One region of the Staphylococcus sp. 231237_7MaSpsaltlick genome, then DNA from elsewhere that is predicted to be linked to it. Evidence: riboswitches for the same ligand, from Rfam matches in the RefSeq annotation. Region 1 holds a riboswitch; each other region holds the start of a gene.
What was found. A riboswitch is a leader RNA that binds a small molecule or an ion and turns the genes downstream of it on or off. The one in region 1 is predicted to bind thiamine pyrophosphate.
Positions count from the first base shown of each region.

Region 2: it holds a riboswitch for thiamine pyrophosphate, as region 1 does, so the genes downstream of both, ACF91D_RS17485 (ECF transporter S component) here and ACF91D_RS09235 (thiamine phosphate synthase) in region 1, are expected to answer to the same signal.
Region 3: it holds a riboswitch for thiamine pyrophosphate, as region 1 does, so the genes downstream of both, ACF91D_RS05870 (thiamine phosphate synthase) here and ACF91D_RS09235 (thiamine phosphate synthase) in region 1, are expected to answer to the same signal.

Region 1 covers NZ_JBICNX010000004.1:147,556-154,021, reverse strand. The annotation lists gene nrdD (anaerobic ribonucleoside-triphosphate reductase) at 1-1,149, opposite strand, end outside; gene ACF91D_RS09255 (ThiF family adenylyltransferase) at 1,506-2,504, opposite strand; gene ACF91D_RS09250 (thiazole synthase) at 2,504-3,271, opposite strand; gene thiS (sulfur carrier protein ThiS) at 3,273-3,473, opposite strand; gene ACF91D_RS09240 (NAD(P)/FAD-dependent oxidoreductase) at 3,457-4,575, opposite strand; gene ACF91D_RS09235 (thiamine phosphate synthase) at 4,568-5,152, opposite strand; TPP riboswitch at 5,227-5,336, opposite strand; gene xylB (xylulokinase) at 5,499-6,466, opposite strand, start outside.
Region 2 covers NZ_JBICNX010000009.1:31,864-38,329, forward strand. The annotation lists gene ACF91D_RS17480 (ABC transporter ATP-binding protein) at 1-1,132, opposite strand, end outside; gene ACF91D_RS17485 (ECF transporter S component) at 1,145-1,720, opposite strand; TPP riboswitch at 1,802-1,903, opposite strand; gene graF (glycopeptide resistance-associated protein GraF) at 2,151-2,285, opposite strand; gene auxA (lipoteichoic acid stability factor AuxA) at 2,529-3,830, shown strand; gene ACF91D_RS17500 (class I SAM-dependent rRNA methyltransferase) at 4,215-5,384, shown strand; gene ACF91D_RS17505 (DUF697 domain-containing protein) at 5,444-5,986, shown strand; gene ACF91D_RS17510 (phosphocarrier protein HPr) at 6,151-6,417, shown strand; gene ptsP (phosphoenolpyruvate--protein phosphotransferase) at 6,420-6,466, shown strand, end outside.
Region 3 covers NZ_JBICNX010000002.1:599,319-605,784, reverse strand. The annotation lists gene ACF91D_RS05890 (ThiF family adenylyltransferase) at 1-245, opposite strand, end outside; gene ACF91D_RS05885 (thiazole synthase) at 245-1,012, opposite strand; gene thiS (sulfur carrier protein ThiS) at 1,014-1,214, opposite strand; gene ACF91D_RS05875 (NAD(P)/FAD-dependent oxidoreductase) at 1,204-2,316, opposite strand; gene ACF91D_RS05870 (thiamine phosphate synthase) at 2,309-2,902, opposite strand; TPP riboswitch at 2,962-3,071, opposite strand; gene xylB (xylulokinase) at 3,208-4,695, opposite strand; gene ACF91D_RS05860 (AEC family transporter) at 4,797-5,720, opposite strand; gene ACF91D_RS05855 (GA-like domain-containing protein) at 6,460-6,466, opposite strand, start outside.

The sequences.
Region 1 (6,466 bases):
ATCATTTAATTTGTATTTAAATGCACCGTTTTTATATAAAATTGGCGCATTATCTGGTGTTGCTTGTTTAATTCTTTCAATGCGATATACTAATGCATCATGCATAATTTCCATACGCTTATGGAAAATCTTCCAAAATGTCTCGATATCACCATTAGACTCAATAGCAATACGCGGTACATTCAATGTTACGACCCCTAAATTACAACGTCCGTTATTTTCAAAGTTCCCATTTTCATCTTTCCAAGATGGTAAAAATGAACGACAACCCATTGGTGCTTTAAAATCACCTAATAGTTCCACAGTTTTATCATAATTTAAAATATCTGGGTACATACGCTTTGTCGAACATTCTAATGCCAATTGTTTAATATCATAATTTGGGTCCTGTTGCTCTAAATTGACACCTCTTTTAATAGAAAATACTAATTTAGGGAAGATTGCAGTAATTCTATTTTTCCCTAATCCTTTAATACGTGTATTTAAGATCGCTTGTTGAATCTTACGGCTATAACAATCTGTTCCTAATCCAAAGCCTAAGGTTACAAATGGTGTCTGACCATTTGAAGTATATAGCGTATTGATTTCATATTCTAAACTTTCAATTGCGTCTTTAATGTCACGTGTAATCTGTTCGTCGATATATGTATCTATATTGTCCTTTGTAACAAATTTTTCTGCTGTTTCGCGGTGCTTTTGCTCATTAAAAATAACATAATGACTTAACAATTCATCTACACGATCAATCGTACATCCACCATATTGACTGCTCGAAACATTTGCTATAATTTGCACTAATTGTGCCGAAGCAGTCTGTATAGATTTAGGTGATGTCACAGTAGCATTACCGATTTGAAAGCCTTCTGACAGCATTTTTTCAGCATCAATTAAACAACAGTTTGTTAATGGCTGAAACGGATGATAATCTAAATCGTGAAAATGTATTTCCCCTTTTTTATGTGCAGTTGCCACATTTTCAGGTAATAAATAATTTAAGGCATAGGATTTAGAGACTACACCTGCCGTCAAATCTCTCATTGTTGAAAATGTTGCACTATCTTTATTAGCATTTTCGTTAACGACCGTTGGGTCCTTTGTTATTAATCGTTTTAAATCTTGCTCAAGTTTGTTCATTTGATCCCCTCTCATTCCTATATGTTGTGTCTTAGTTAAATATAAAACACAATATATGGTGTTTTCAAACTAGATTAGGGCTGTTAACAAATTTGCCAAAACTTTATGAAGGATTATTGAACTTTAGTTGCAATGACAAATTTCTTTTATTTACATAATAAAAAAGACTAAGTTATCTACAAAGTCACTACGATTGCACTCAATTATTATTCACGGTCAATATTTAATAAATACTTGAGTGCTATCACTTCCCCATACTTTAATCTCTATGTTATATAACATAAAGTTAGAAAATAGGAAATTAGCAGTAGAGTTTAGTCTTTTTAGTGTTTAATGCTTATTCGATTTTATGATTACAATCATTTAATAGATTATTTAACGCTTTTATTCAAAGTAAGGAAAAGTTGTTGTGCATCCGCTTCTTCGTCTAAGCCGTAAACGTTCATTCTACCATCTTTAAATAATGTCATTTGATAACCTTGATAGGTCATCAACTTAGCAAAGTCATTTTGCTTAACAATTGTAGTAGGTAAGAGCGTTGCATAATTAAACACTGAAGGGTTGAAACGCAATAGATAGGTATTTCCACATTGCTTTTCAACGTGTTTGGTCCTTGGCTGATTTAAATATTCATAGTGTTGTCGTTCACAGACTGGGCACTGATGCTGCTTTAACCCACTAATATTTAATGTCTTCACATCAATAGTAAAGCTATCCATCGTGATTAACTTTTTAGAAAAGCCATGACCAGATAGCCACCTCAATAGTTCAGAAACCTCCATACTAGCAACCTGATAAATAACTGGTGGCAATACACCATTGATTGCACAACTCTCTCCTGTTTGAGGAACGGTCTCTAATAAACATTTAAAGCAAGGTCCCGTATAGTCAATGGCATACACCGAACCTTTACTTCCCACTGCCGCTCCATATATCCAAGGTATTTGGCATTTATGACATGCTTCATTAATAAGAAAGCGCAGTGTAAAGTTATCCATTCCATCAATTACGATATCCGGTTGATACACCTTTAATAAATTTTCAATATTGTTATTAGTGAGCTCTTGATATAGCGCAGTGATTTTCACATTACTATTAATCAACTTTAATTTATTTTCAAGGGCAATTACTTTTGGTTGCAATTGTTCAGCATCCATTTCATCAAATATCGCTTGACGATGTAGGTTGGATGTTTCAACGACATCCATATCAATGATGGTTAGACTGCCTGCACCCATCCGAGTTAATATTTCCGCACAGTGACTCCCCAACGCACCTGCACCAAGTATCATGATATGAGTGTTTTCAAGTCGACTTTGCCCATGTTTACCAAATGGTGCATAAATCGCTTGACGTTGGTATCTTTTCATTATAAAAATCCAATTCCTTCAGTCGGACTAGATGCTTGTGCTGTATATTTCACTGGGATTCTTCCAGCTTCAAAGCTCAATCTACCCGCATTGATACCTAACTTCATCGCTTCTGCCATTTTAACTGGATCTTCTGCACTTGATATCGCCGTATTTAATAATATTGCATCAGCGCCTAGTTCCATTGCATGACAAGCATCTTTTGGAGAACCAATTCCAGCATCTACAATCACCGGTACATTTGTACGTTCTATTATATATCTTAAATTCAATGGGTTGTTAATGCCTCTACCCGTTCCTATTGGAGAAGCTAACGGCATAATCGCATGGACACCTAATTCCTCTAATCGTTTAGCTAACACGACATCATTAGAAATATATGGGCATACTGTATAACCTTTTTCCAATAATATTTTACAAGCTTCATAAGTCTCAATTGGATCAGGTAACAGTGTTTCATCATCTCCAATCACCTCAACTTTAATCATGTCACATACACCAGCATGATTCGCAATTTCAGCAATACGTACCGCTTCTTGTGCAGTTTTTGCTCCTGCAGTATTAGGGAAGGTCACAAAATTTGATAAATCTACTTGAGCAAGTGGGTTAGGTAAATCTTTGTCATAAAGGTTCATTCGACGTACTGCAAATGTTAACACCTCAGTTTCTGACGCTTGTATCGCTTGTTGTTGTATATCCTCATTCTCAAATTTGCCAGTACCTAATAATAGTCTCGAATTTAATTTGAATTTACCAATTTCAATCATCCTATCCGCCTCCTACAAACTCTAATAATTCTAAACAATCTTGATCTCTTACCACTTGAACAGGAAACTGTTGTCGTTGAATCAATTCTTCATTGTGTTCAACGATGATTCGATTTTCATCTAATCCCATTTCTTGAATCAATTCTTGAATATTTAACTCTTTGCTAAATTTAAAGCTGTCACCGTTAATAATGCATTGCATTGTCAACACTCCTCTCAATTCTAAAATCTTGTAAATCTTCTGGACGTTGCCCAGTTAATAACCATTCACACATCAAAGCACCAATATATGGCGATAATAAGATTCCATTGCGATAATGCCCTGTGATAACAAACAAATCTTGCGCCACCTCATCCATAACTGGACGTTCTTCTTTACTATAAGGTCGTATTCCGGACCATTCATGTAGCATCTGACTATCTTTTAATTGAGGTACAATCGTCGATGCTTGATGTAAGAGCCAATCTCTTCCTACCGACGACACTCCGACAGAGTAATCATCAAAGTAACTTGTAGCACCAATCATGTAACGGTGTTGTAACTTTGGAATGATATAGCAACCATTCGTCATAAATAACGTTGTATTCAAATTCAATGTTGGGTGTTCTACGAGTAACGCTTCACCTTTGACACCTGTAACATTATGCGATTGTAAGTGGGGTGACACTAACCTACCACTCCATGCACCACCAGCGACGATAACCTTTTTCCCATAAAACGAACCATTCTGTGTCTTCACTTTGTAACCTTGTTTAAGTGATTCAATATGATGCACTTCCGTATGATAACAACGTTCCACGTTCCGTCTTTTTATAGACTCAAGCAGTGCTTTCGTATATCGATTAGCATTGACTTGATGATCGTCCGGTATATACATCGCTTGTTTGCCATTGTTCATAACCTTATCGTTGGTCAATTCACTTAATCTTGAATCCGTTAGTAACTCAATCTGGTCGTTATATTGCTTTAAAAATTGATACTGCACTTGAATGTCATGCGCATCAGCTTTCGAGGCGTTTATTTTAATTAAGCCACTGTTTAAATATTCAATATCTAAAGCGACTTCATCCAATAATTCACTTGCTAGTGTTGGAAACATTTGTTGTGATTTACGGGCGATATGATAGAGCGCTGATTCTTGGGTGAATTCATTTTGTGCACCTAACATCCCACCAGCCTTATACGAGGCATGCATGCCAGGTATATCTCGATCAATTATAGCTACATGGACCGAATGTTCACTCAATGCTCTCGCTACCGACATGCCCATAACACCCGAACCAATAATGATGACATCATACATATGCATGCCACACCTCCTTCAATTGATCTAAATGTGCAACATTATCTTTTTCAAAAAGTGAGATGCCCGCAATACCATCAAAGCCATTTGGCAACTGAGCAATTGTTCGATGATTGATGCCACCTAACGCGACCACTGGAATATCATATTGTAATGCCGCATTAATTTCGTCAGTTGTCCGTGGTGTTATGCCTGGCTTGGATTTCGTTTCAAAAATATGACTAAACAAGACAAAATCTAAACCACGTTGCGCTGCCTCAGCAACCATCCTACTATGATGCGTTGACTTGCTCACCTGAATATGTGGAAAGCGCTGCTTAAAAAATAAATCTTGATTATTATGTTCTTTAAAATGAATCGCGGTTAAAGCACAACGATTTAAAACATCTATATTTTCATGAATAATTACTTTTTCTTTAGGAAATTGGTACTGTAGCAACATATTAATCCAATCAACCAATTCGTCTGATGACATTGGAGTTCTAACAATCAAATAATCAATATGTGCTTCAATAGCTAAATAATGCATTATATCCTTTCTTGCTAAATATTTATCTGCTGTTATCGCTACAAACATGCCTTTCACCTCTAATAAATAAAAAAACGTTATTTTTCTGTGTAGAAAAATAACGTTGAATGAACGAATACTAATTGTTTATAACGCCACTTTCCTACGCCAGTACAAACTGGATCAGGTTCAAGGAATCCCTATGTCACTACATCGGTCTCAGCCTTTAATAAAGGCACTTCCAGTGGTTTCTATGAAATTTTAAACTTGCATACGTCACATGTAAATGACATATATAATTAATTTAAACTTAACTCATTATGTATTTATTTTCAAGTTCAACTTAATTCACTTGATAAATTATAAGTTAACTCTATGCTATAGTTTTCAAATTTAATTTTCAAGCAACAAATTTTTATTTTTTTGATAATGACAACAAACTTGAAGTCAATTCACGCGTTTGTGTATATATTTTTTTATACACCTCAAAGTATTGTTGATATTGTTCGTGGTTGTTCTGATTCGGATAGAATACTTGCTCAAAACAGATAAATGACTCCATGATAGCATCTAAATTGTTATACCAATTTAGGCCTTTAATAGCGAGTATGGCCGCCCCCATACATGGCCCTTCCTCATATTTCAATCGCTTTACCTCAGCATTAAACATATCTGCTTGCAGTTGTAACCAAAAATCATTTTTAGCGCCTCCACCAATGGCCACCACCTCTGATATTGCCTTACCCTTTGCTCTTAATAGACAAATGGACTCATACAAGGAATAGGTGATACCCTCTATTACTGCACGTGCCATATCCCCCCTAGTGTGCAATGCACTTAGCCCGATAAAGCTACCACGTATACTCGAATCTCCATGAGGTGTCCGCTCACCTGATAAATAAGGCGTAAATAACAAACCATTACTCCCTATATCCGCTGCGCTTGCCTCTTGAAAAATTTGCTCATATGATACATCAGACAAGATATTACTACGCAACCAATTGAGACTATCACCCGCAGCAAGCGTGACACCCATCACATAGGATTGATTAGGGATAACATGTTTGAAAAAGTGCAAATTATGTCGATAATGGGTCTTTGCATTACTATCACAACTTAATACAACACCAGAAGTCCCAATACTACATAGCGTTTGTTCGTCTTTGATAACACCTGCCCCTAAGGCACCACAAGCATTATCTCCTCCACCAGCAAAGACAGCTACATCCTCTTTCAATCCTAATTTCCGAGCTAATTCTGGAGTTACATAGCCAACAAAATCCTCTGATGCCACCAGGTTCGGAAGTATGTGATCTACAGTAAAGTGCGCGGCCAATTCTTTCGACCACGTTTCTAGCACAGGATCTAAGAGCAAAGTGCTCG
Region 2 (6,466 bases), on a different contig from region 1:
ATTTCACGGCTAACAAATTAAGTGTTTCTAACATTGATTCAGTCTGCGCGTCAGCCTCTTGCCTAGAATTAAATTTATTTTTATATTGAATATGAATTTCATCATAAACAGAAGAAGTAATGAATTGTAATTCTGGATTTTGATAAACTAAATACATATATTTAGCTGCTACTTTAATTTTGTTGAAAGGACGCTTGTCTACTAACATACGTCCTTCATATTTAATTAATTGCATCATTGATTCAAGTAATGAGGTTTTTCCAGAGCCGTTTGCGCCTGTAATTGTAATCCATTCACCAGTACCAATATTTAAATGAGGTATGTTGATTAAATTATGTTTACCACGTTTTATGTTCACATTCTCAAATTCAAGATCTAAGTTTGTATTAGTATTATTATTAAAATGTATCGTTGGCGGAGCATATTGCCAAGCGTTAGGGTGCCAAACCCCATATTCTGTTAGTAAATCTTCATGTTTATTCAAGATTTTATCTGGGGTAGTATCAGCGATAATTTCACCATCATAATTTAATAAGATGACACGGTCCATATGTTGCCATATATGTTCCACTTTGTGTTCGACAATAATCACTGTTTGGTTTTGCCATAAGGCTTTGATTTTATTCCATAATTCTGCAGTTGACTCAACGTCCAACATTGCAGTAGGTTCATCTAAAAACAAGGTGTTCGACTGTTGTAATATCGTTTCGGCAATTGCAAGTTTCTGTTTCATACCACCGCTTAGTTGATTAATGTATTGATTTTTATCAACTTTTAAATCGACGGCTTTAAGTGCATTATCTATGCGTTCATCCATTTCATGTCGGGGGACTTGCTGGTTTTCTAGAACAAATGCTAACTCTTCGTCAACTTTGGGCATACAAAATTGGCTATCTGGGTCTTGAAATATAACACTACTTGAATCGTCGATATTCAATTCATCATACTTGATAGGTAGATCAATAAGATTTGGTACAATACCACTTAATACATTTAATAAAGTGCTTTTGCCAGAACCGGATGGTCCTAATAATAGTACTTTTTCTTTTTCTTTGATTTGGAGTGTTAAATGATCAAATATTTTTTTCTTACCGTTTGGATATTTTAATCGCAAATTTTTTGTAACTATCAACGTGATTGCTCCTTATAAATTATCATAGTCACTTTCTGTAGCAGGTCTGAACAATTTAGTTACGCCCGTTTGATCTAATGCTTTTACAATATAGTAGGAAATTAAGCCGGCAACGATGATTCCGCTTATAAGTCTGAAGCCGATATATAACGCTAGATTCCAACCGGCAACTTCACCTAAATAACCATAAGCAAAGTCTAAAGGCAATGTTGAAATAGAAGCTAAGAGACCAGCGAGCATTGCGACCATTGCTGAACGAGACTTATACCTGAAAATAGCAAATATAATTTCACATGCTAAACCTTGTAATAAGGCATAGACCATAGTTGCAATATCAAAACGACCCATGACAATAGTTTCACCAGCACCAGCCGCAAACTCGGCTAATATTGCAATACCAGCTTTAGGAATAATAAGATAAGCGACGATAGCAGCCATAAACCAAGCACCGTATGTTAATTCCTCAAAGTGTAACCCTGTAACTTGTAATGCTTTATACACAAAATTCCATATATTGTAAATAACTGCAAAAACAACAGCAATTAGTACAGTCACTAGAATTTCTGAAAGCTTTAATCCTTTTGACATAAAAAAACCTCCTAATATAAAAAACGCACAACCTTCTAGAAAGTTGCGCGTTAAAATATAGGCATACAAATACCTGAAAAATAGGTGATTAGTACACTTTCCTACGCTAGTTTCATCTAGATCAGGTTCAAAGGGTTTGAGGGTACACCTCATCTCAGTCACAAAACACCCCTAGTGCGAATGATTAATTTAAATTTAACTATAATGTATGACTTTTAAGGAACAATGTCAAGGCTATCAATTGAATTTAATATTTAATGTATGTACTTTATTACCATTAAGTTTAATAATTATCTTCTTTTAAACTTAATGGAAAGTTCAACAAAAGTAATAACCAAAGCTAAAGCTGGAGCATTTATTTTGCCCCAGCCTCACTTGTCGAATTTACATTTATATTTTAAAGCATGTGATATTTATATTATTGAAACAATTAATCTAGTGAATCTTGTACATTCTTTTTAGTTTCTTCTGTACTATCTTCAGCAGATTCTTTCTTATCTTTTAATTTATCTTCTTCTTTTTTTGCTTGTTCTGCGGCTTTTTTGTTTAATTCTTCTTTACTCATAGATTAAACACTCCTTCTAAAGTATATGAACTTCTATAACTTACATATACCACAACATAAAAAATTCAAACAAAACTAGTGATTTAAATTTGAGTCTTAGTTATAATCAATTTATTGTTTAATTGAATGGTATAAGTGGAAAGTTGACTATACATCTATTTATATCATACTATGGACGTATTTATTAAATTGTTAAAGACAAGAACTAAATGTTAATATATAATAACTTTTGAGGTGAATGGTATGTCTTTTTTAAAGAAACACGCTGAGATATTATATAGTTATATTATAGGCATCGTTTCGCTTTTCACAGGTCTCATCATTTTAATCAATTTACCTTTAATTGATAAATTAAATAACAAGGGTAAAATTGACTTACATATTCATAATGTATGGGATTTTATAAACGCATTTTTTGGTGAAATAATTAGAGTAATAAGCAATTATATTGGGAATTTTCCAGTAATTAGCGCCATTATAATCATTTTATTTGGTATTGGCGTTGTTTTGATTGGTTTTACTCTATTTAGAACAACTAGATACGACTATGATATTTCCATATTCTTCTTAGTTGTCGGTATATTGTTCTTTATTATCACATTGATATTAATGACTCAAGTTTATAGCTTCTTTGCTATTATTTTCGTAATACCATTTGTAATTCACATTGGTTACATCGTTTATAAAGACGAGTTAAATACAGAGCATAGAAAATACCATTATCTTTGGATTATTTTCAGTTATGGTTTTAGTTATTTAATTACGCAAATTGTGCTATATGGGAGAATTGATAGTGATGAAATTATACCGATTGATATTTTAAGTGTAAACACATTTTTCATAATTATGTGGTTGCTGGGTCAAATGTCAATTTGGAACTTTTTATTCTTAAGAAGATCCCTCCCATTAACTAAGCAAGAACTTGGGGAAGAAGAACCGGAACTATCTAGAACAAGTAAAGGCACTGTAACAAATCAAACGAAAGAAACATGGAAAAACTTACAAGATAAAACAACAGAGTTTACTAGGAAGACACGTAGAAGTGTAGATATTCAAAAAGTAAGAGATAAAAAAGATAAATTCATTACTAAGTGGAAAAATAAAATTGATATTCAAGAGGATGATATTCCTAATTGGATGAAAATACCTAAATGGGTGAAATCAGCGTATGTGGAATTATTTTGTGGCGCAGTCCTATTGTTTTTCACTTTAATTGAATTTAACAATAGAAATTCATTATTCGTTTCTGGTAATTGGGAAATCTCTCAAACACAATATGTAATAGAGTGGATAACGTTACTAATCTTAATGTTTATTATCATTATTTATATATTAACGACACTAACGAATTTCTTAAAAGATAGATTTTACTATTTACAATTATTTATGGTCAGTCTATTATTTTTCAAATTACTTACTGAATTTGTGAATATTATGGTGCATGGATTACTATTATCAATTTTCATAACGCCAATATTACTAATTATGTTAATTGCTATTGTAGTAGCTTTTGTAATGAAATTACGTGAACCAAGCAAATATTAATGCATTGAGTTATTAAAGCGTATAAAGTGTAGCGTTGAAACTTATTGTATAAATAAGATGATAGCGACTAACTTCGACGATAGTGGCTATTAAAATCAAGTCTGTGTTAAGTATACTTTCAATTTTAATCGGGTATTGCCGATATTAATTTTTAGGCCGAAACATTTATTTTTGATATGTTCGCTTTAAAGTTTCCACTTTTTCAGTGTCCACTTTAAAGCGAGGATATCATTATTTTTTGTTTCGGCCTTTAATATTTGCTAGTAATGTTATTAATAATGTAATGATTTAAAGATAATTGATGTTACGATAAGATTGAGATGATAGAATAAGTAAGCAAAGAAAAATTATAAATATAAAAAGCAGAAAGGCTGACATAATTTTATGAAAACTGCCACATTAAATAGAGGTAAAGAAACAAAATATTTAAATGAGTATCCACTTATAGATGAAGATGATATTTATTCACATGATCATTTAAAAGAAGGGGATTTATTTTATTTAGTTAATAACCAGGAACAATATATTGCTACAGCATACGTTGGTAAACAACATAAAGGTATCGGTTGGGTGTTAAGTTACGATAAAAATGAAGTGATTAACACGCAATTTTTTGAACGATTATTCGAAGCAGCAAAATCTGAAAGAACATATTTCTACAATATTGATGGTACAAACGCTTTTAGAGTATTTAATGGTGAAGGAGATGGCGTTGGAGGTCTGACAATAGACAACTATGATGGCCATTTCTTAATTCAATGGTATTCAAAAGGGATTTATAAATTCCGTTATAATGTATTATCAGCATTAAAATCAGTATTTCCGTATACTTCAATATATGAGAAAATGCGCTTCAAAGATGCAGAAATTAAAGGTGGTTTCGTTGACGGCGACGCACCAGAATTCCCAATAGTTATTGAAGAAAACTACACTTTCTTCAATGTACACTTAGATGACGGACCAATGACTGGTATCTTTTTAGATCAGAAAGAAGTACGTAAAAAATTAAAAGACCAATACGCGGAAGATAAAGAAATATTAAATGTATTTAGTTATACTGGTGCATTTTCAGTCGTTGCAGCAGAAAAGGCTGAGATGACAACTAGTGTTGATCTGGCGAACCGCTCTCGCACATTAACAGAAGGAAATTTTGGGTTAAATAGCATTGATCCTAAATCACAATATATTTATGTAATGGATACATTTGATTTTTATAATTATGCACGTCGTCACGATTTATTTTATGACACGATTGTTATTGATCCACCAAGTTTTTCTAGAAATAAGAAAAAGACATTTTCTGTACAAAAAGATTACGATAAATTAATTTTAGGTGCGTTAGATATACTTGGACCAGACGGTACACTACTATTGTGTACAAATAATAGTGCATTTTCATTAAAAGCATTTAAAAATGTAGTGAATACAACATTAAATGCTCAGAATGTAGATTATGAAATTGTTGATGTAATGGGCTTGCCTAAAGATTTTAAAACACATCCTCATTACAAACCATCTAAATATCTAAAAGCTATTTTTGTAAAAATAAAGTAAAACTTTGAAAAAAGGGTATTATTTTTAATGTGAATGAATTTACTTAAGGAGTGAAGAAAATGAGCTTTAAAAATAAAATAACAAATAAATTTACAAATAAAGTAGGCAATAAGGTATTGAAAATTGAAGATATAAAACAAAAAGGTAACCTACCTACAACTAATATTGAGATTGAGGAACGTCGTAAAAGAGCACAAGCACTCGTTAGAAAGAAATCGGTTTTATCTTCGAGTGTAAGTATTGTACCGATTCCAGGTTTAGACTTTGGTGTAGATATTAAGCTTATGAGAGACATTATTGAAGATGTTAATAAGATATATGGTCTTGATCATAAACAGGTTAATAATATGAGAGACGATATGAAAGAACGTGTTTTTGCAGCTGCTGCAATTCAAGGAAGCCAGTTTATTGGTAAAAAAGTATCTAATGCAATATTGAAAGTGGTTATCCGAGATGTAGCGAAACGTGTAGCAGCTAAACAAACGAAATGGTTCCCAATTCTTGGGCAAGCTATTTCAGCTTCAATCAGTTATTACTTCATGAAGAAAATAGGCGAAGAACATATTCAAAAATGTGAAAAAGTTGCGAAAACACTTGTTTAAAACTATAACGTTTTCACAAAATAATTAAAATTCGTTGAATATTGTCATATCATGGGTGCAACGAATTGAATTTATATGTATAATTTGGTAATGTTATTATATAAAACTATGCTAGGTTTTATAATAAACTAACGATTTTAACTATACGAAGGAGATATCATATTATGGAACAAAAATCATATGTAATTATTGACGAAACAGGTATCCACGCTCGTCCAGCGACAATGCTTGTTCAAACTGCTTCAAAATTCGACTCAGATATTCAATTAGAATATAACGGTAAAAAAGTTAACTTGAAATCAATCATGGGTGTTATGAGTTTAGGTGTAGGTAAAGATGCTGAAATCACTATCTATGCTGATGGTAGCGATGAAACTGACGCAATCGAAGCAATAACAGATATCTTATCTAAAGAAGGATTAACTAAATAATTATGTCTAACTATATTAATGGCATAGCTGCATCTGATGGTGTAGCTAT
Region 3 (6,466 bases), on a different contig from region 1:
TCAACTTTAGGTAACATCTTTTCTGCATCCAACTCATCATATAACGCTTGTCTATGTAAATTGGATAATTCAACAATATCCATATCTATTACAGTAAGTGAGCCTACCCCCATCCTTACTAACATTTCTGCGCTGTGACTACCAAGTGCACCTGCACCCATAATCATGACGTGAGTTTTTTGAAGTTGGCTTTGACCGTACTCACCAAACTGATGATATCTTACTTGTCGATTGTAGCGCTCTATCATAAGAACCCAATTCCTTCAGTTGGACTCGATGCTTGTGCTGTATACTTCACAGGTATTCTTCCTGCTTCATAACTCAATCTTCCGGCACTAATCCCTTTATTCATTGCTTCTGCCATTTTCACAGGATCCGCTGCACTTGATATTGCCGTATTAAGTAAAATACCATCAGCACCTAATTCCATTGCATGACAAGCATCCTTAGGTGAGCCAATACCTGCATCTACGATTACTGGTACATTGACACGTTCAATAATATAGCGCAAATTTAATGGATTATTGATTCCTCTCCCCGTACCAATAGGAGAGGCAAGTGGCATAATTGCATAAACGCCTAACTCTTCTAAGCGTTTCGCTAAGACAACATCATTAGATATATATGGACAGACCGTGTAACCTTTTTCCAGTAATACTTGGCATGCTTCATATGTTTCTAATGGGTCTGGCAGTAATGTTTCGTCATCACCAATGACTTCTACCTTAATCATGTCACAAACACCTGCATGATTAGCAATTTCTGCTATACGAACTGCTTCTTTAGCTGTCTTAGCTCCAGCTGTATTTGGAAATGTGATGAATTTCGATAAATCAACTTTTGCTAATGGATTTGGTAAATCTTTGTCATATAAATTCATGCGTCTCACTGCAAAAGTTAATACTTCTGTTTCTGCTGCTGCAATAGCCTGAGTTTGTATCTCTTCATTATCAAATTTTCCTGTACCTAATAATAATCTTGAATTTAATGTAAAGTTGCCTATTTTAAACATATTAACCGCCTCCTACAAATTCTAATAATTCTAAGTTATCTTCATCATTGACTATGCGAGATGTAAATTGTTCTCGCTTAATTAATGTTTCATTATGCTCTACAATAATACGTGTTTCATCCAGTCCCAATGATTGAATTATTTCTTGTATATTAATTGGTTGTTCAAAGTTAAATACGTCACCATTAATCTTACATTTCATTTCGTTCACCTCTCCTAATCTGAAAATCATACAATTGTTTTGGCCTATGCCCACTGATAATCCATTGACTCATCAACTCACCTATTAAAGGCGAAAGTAAAATTCCATTGCGATAATGGCCAGCAATGACAAATAAGTCTTTATCCACTTCATCCATAATAGGCTGTTCGTTTTGACAATAAGGCCGTATACCTGACCATTGGTTTATGATTTTTCCATTTTTCAAATCTGGTATATAGTGCAAAGCTTGTGATTTAAGCCATGATTTACCAGAATTAGACACCCCAACTGAATAATCATTAAAGTAACTTGTTGCACCGATTAAATATCTATTTTTTAATTTTGGAATGACGTAACAACCATTAGTCAGAAACATGGTAATATTCAAGTTTAAATCAGGTTGTTCTACCAATAGCGCTTCTCCTTTTACCCCCATAACCGCTTCACAAGGTAAATATTGCTGTAAAAGTTTTCCTGTCCAAGCGCCTCCTGTGACAATTAACTTTTCAGTATAATAAGCTCCATTTCGTGTCTCCACACGGTACCCATCTTTTATAGATTCAATATGGGTTACAGTTGTTTGGTATATTCTATCTATATGTCTATTTGATAATGACTTCAACAACCCTTTAGTATAGCGGTTTGCATTGATTTGATTATCTTCAGGCATATAAATACCATTTGTATGTTTTGAAGTTATAGCACCGTTGGACATGTGTTGAACATCAGTAGGACTAAGACGTTCTACAGATGCAAAATGTTGTCTTAAAAATTGATATTGCTGTTCAATCTTTTTATTATCATAATGGTTCGTAGCCAATTTTATTAACCCACTATTTAAATACTCAATATCCACGCCAACCTCTTCCAACAAACTATCTCTTAGAGGTTTGAACATCTTTTGAGAAGTTGTTGCCAAACTAAACAAAGCACTATTTTTGGTGAATTCATTTTGCGCGCCTAACATCCCACCTGCTTTATAAGATGCATGCTTACCTGCTTCATCTCTATCTATCACAGCTATATTCGCAAAAGACTGACTTAACCCACGTGCGATTGACATGCCCATGACTCCCGATCCAATAATAATGACATCATACATGTCCATCCCACACTTCCTTCATGTTTATAAGTTTTTCTTTCGAATATTGATTAAAAATAGAAATACCGGCTATTCCTGAAAATCCATTAGGTAAAGAAGATAAAGTATGTTGATTAATACCTCCAATTGCAATAATCGGAATATCAATTTGTAGCGCTTCTTCAACCTCCGACTTTGCTCTAGGTGTTTGCTGAGGTTTAGATGACGTCTCGAATACGTGTCCAAATAATACAAAATCTAGCCCTAAATATTTAGCGTTAGCAATAGTATCTTTATGGTGCGTAGACATACTCACTTGTATATCGGGATAACTAGCTTGTACCTCCTCAATATAAGGGTCACTTTCCCTAAAATGAATTGCCGACAAGTCACATTGTATGATTACGTTGATATCGCTATGAATAATAATCTTATCCTTAGGGAACTCATTTTTTATTAATTCATGAACCCACTGAATGACTTCTTCAGTATTCATTGGCACTCTTATTAATAAGTAATCGATAACGCCTTCGATTTCACAGTAATGCTTAATATGTGATTTAGACAAATCTTGATATGGTGTAATAGCAATAAACAATATTTTCACCCCAAATAAAAAAACGTTACTTTTCCTGGTGGAAAAATAACGTTGTATGATTACATTTATCATAGAAAACGCCACTTTCCTACGCCAGTGCGAACTGGATCAGGTTCTAGGAATCCCTCAGTTATTACTTCGGTCTCAGCCTTTATCAAAGGCGCTTCCAGTGGTTTCTATCTATTAAATTTTCGTTTCATAATGTTTTAGTGATTACTTACAATCTAACTTATAATCATTTACTTTTCAAGTCTCACTTCAACTTTGACAACATGTATCCTAAAGTCAGCTGGCTTAATCGTGCATAATCACGCTTATAGAGACAACTCTAACAACCGTGCTGTTATCGGTCGTGTCTGACGATAGACTTCTTGATATATTTCAAAGTATTTAGCATAGCGTTCATGATGCGCTTCATTCGGCAGAAAAGTTCTATCATAGACGATAAATTGATCAACTACATCTTCTAGGCTTTCATACCAACTCAAACCGACAATAGCTAGCATTGCCGCCCCCATACAAGGCCCTTCTTCATATTTCAATTTACTGACTTTTGCATTAAATATATCTGCTTGCAATTGTAACCAAAAATCATTTTTTGCGCCGCCACCGATTGATGTAATGTGCGTTATGTCCTTCCCTTGTTCACGTAAATGTACCAAAGTTTCATATAATGAATAAGTAATACCTTCAATTACTGATCTCGCTATGTCTGCATTTGTATGTAAAGTGCTTAGCCCGATAAAGCTACCTCTAATTTGCGAATCACCATGTGGTGTACGTTCACTTGATAGGTATGGGGCAAATAACAACCCTTCACTACCAATTGTAGAGTTACTTGCTAAGCTTAAAATTTGGTTAAAAGTTAAACCGGGAAACACATGTTTTTTTAACCAATTCAAACTATCTCCAGCAGCAAGCGTCACGCCCATTACATATGATTTATCTTCTACAACATGATTGAAATAGTGCAAATTATGACGATACGTCTTTCCTTCACCTGATTCACAAGTTAATAACGTACCAGAAGTACCAATACTGCATAATGTATCGTTGGATTTGATAACGCCTGCACCAAGTGCACCACATGCATTATCGCCACCACCAGCAAAAACAGCTACCTCACCTGTTAATCCTAATGATTTAGCTAGGCTGCTTTCTACATATCCAATAAAATCTCCAGATGATACAAGTGAGGGATAAATGTCGTGAATGCGAAATTGTGAGCCGGTTGTCTTTGACCAACTTTTTTGTTTTGGGTCCAATAATAATGTGCTCGAAGCGTCTGAATATTCCATATTTATTTTACCAGTTAGCTTAAACCTCACGTAATCTTTAGGTAATAGGAACGTTGCTATCTTGTTCCAATTATTAGGTTCATTATCTTTTATCCAAAGCAATTTCGTTAATGTAAAACCTTCTAATACTGGGTTTGATAATATATAATCACCAAATTGTTGTTCGATTGTTGTGCATTGAGGAGTCGAACGAGTATCATTCCATAAAATTGCATTTCGAAGCGGTTTATTAGTGCTATCTAATACCACTAAACTATGCATTTGACCAGATAACGATAAGCCTCTAATATAAATGTCGCTTAACGCGCTAGCACTTAATATTTGTCTAATACATGACTTGGTTGCCTCAAACCATTCGTCTGGTTGTTGCTCATTGCACCCAGATTGAAGTTGTATTATATCAAGTCCTTCACTAACTTTAGCTAGCACTTCTCCTTCTTTACTTACGGCTATAACTTTAACTGAACTTGTACCTATATCTATGCCTAACACTGCTTCATTCAATATCATCGATTCCTTTTGTCAGATTTTAAATATTCAACAACTGTATCATATTGAAATGCCTTATAAATTTCCAATAATATGATATTATAATGAATCACGATTTAGAATAATATTTTCGAAAAATAAATAACGATTACTACTGTGATCGCACTCAGTAATGTTGATAAAAAGACTAATTCCGCCGCAAGTTCAGGATGATTATCATATTCCTGTGCAATGACTGAACTATTAACTGATGTCGGCATAGCTGAAGTAATAAATAACGCTTGTGCTATGATACCTTCAAGCCCCATTAGTTTGATAATGCCTAGAGCTATCATCGGTCCAACAATTAATCGCACAAATATAAACACATATGAACTTGACCACTTAAAACTAAATTTAATATTAGCAATTTGTGCGCCTAATAATATTAATGCAATTGCTATCATTGCATCCGCAATATAGTTTGCCGGCGTCCATATAAATTTAGGTATACCGACATTACCATAATTCAAAATAATGGCGAATACCAAAGCATATAAAACAGGCATTTTAAAGTAACCTAATAATGCTTTAAGCTTCCCAATATGCACGGCTTGTATTGAAAATATACCATATGAAAAAGTAAATATATTTTGTAAAGAAAGCACAATGACTTGAACAGACATCGCCAAAGGGTCACCTTTAAATACTAAATCATTTACTGGGACACCATAATTGCCTGAATTAAAAAATAATACGCTATTCGTTAATGTCGTAGCTTCACCCTTATCTTTTGTGCCAAAATGTGATAATAGCTTACCAATTCCATAAAGAATGATTATGTATATGATAAAGAATAATACGATATACAATAATAACTTGATTTCAAAATTCGTCTTATAGAATTTCACAAATATGAATCCAGGCACAAATATGTATATGTTTAACTTCGCCAATGTTTTCAAGTCTAATGTGAATTTTTTCTGCAATATATATCCTATTAAAATCATAATGAAAATAGGCAATAATACAGTTTCTAATATAACTAACATTTCGTGCATTGTAAATTTGCCCCCTTTGTCTAATTCCTGTAATTTTTTATACTTATGAAATTATAAGAAATTTACATAAGCCCCCTTAAAAATCAATAATGCTTATTGCATGTTAAAACTATCAATACGATTTATACTATGAAATTCTGTACATACCAAACACTAGTAATGTATGTTTCACGTTAAACGACGTTGTCTTGGCATTGGCTAATCAAATTTTACTTATTAATTTATAGTAATAACTTTATTTTTTCTTGCCTTTTTTCTTATTGTTTTTCTTTTCTTCTAAAATTGACATTACTATAAAACCTACAAGTAATATGGGCGTAAGAACTGCAACCATTATTAACATTTATTTCACCTCATTATTTGATATTTTGAAAAATAAATTTTAAGAATAGATAACAAATCAGATAGTATTCTTAATTATTAATTTACACCTTTTAAACATCTTCCTCAATAAAACAATTTAGTTTAATCCATATGTTTTATTTAAGGAACATTAAAAATACAAGCGTAAGGTTATAGAAAAATGTTTCTTTACAAGTGAAGATGATTTACATAATTTGAAATACATTTATATGAACTGCTATCTTACTGACTTAACCTTGAATCTATAAAGCGATGGCACTTTGCAACTCCTCCATTCTCAATATGTATAAATAAGGAAACCCAGGATATTAATATATCCTGGGTCTGTAAAACAATTTCAAATAACCTAATTCACTATAATAGACCTTGTTAAGTATTACTTA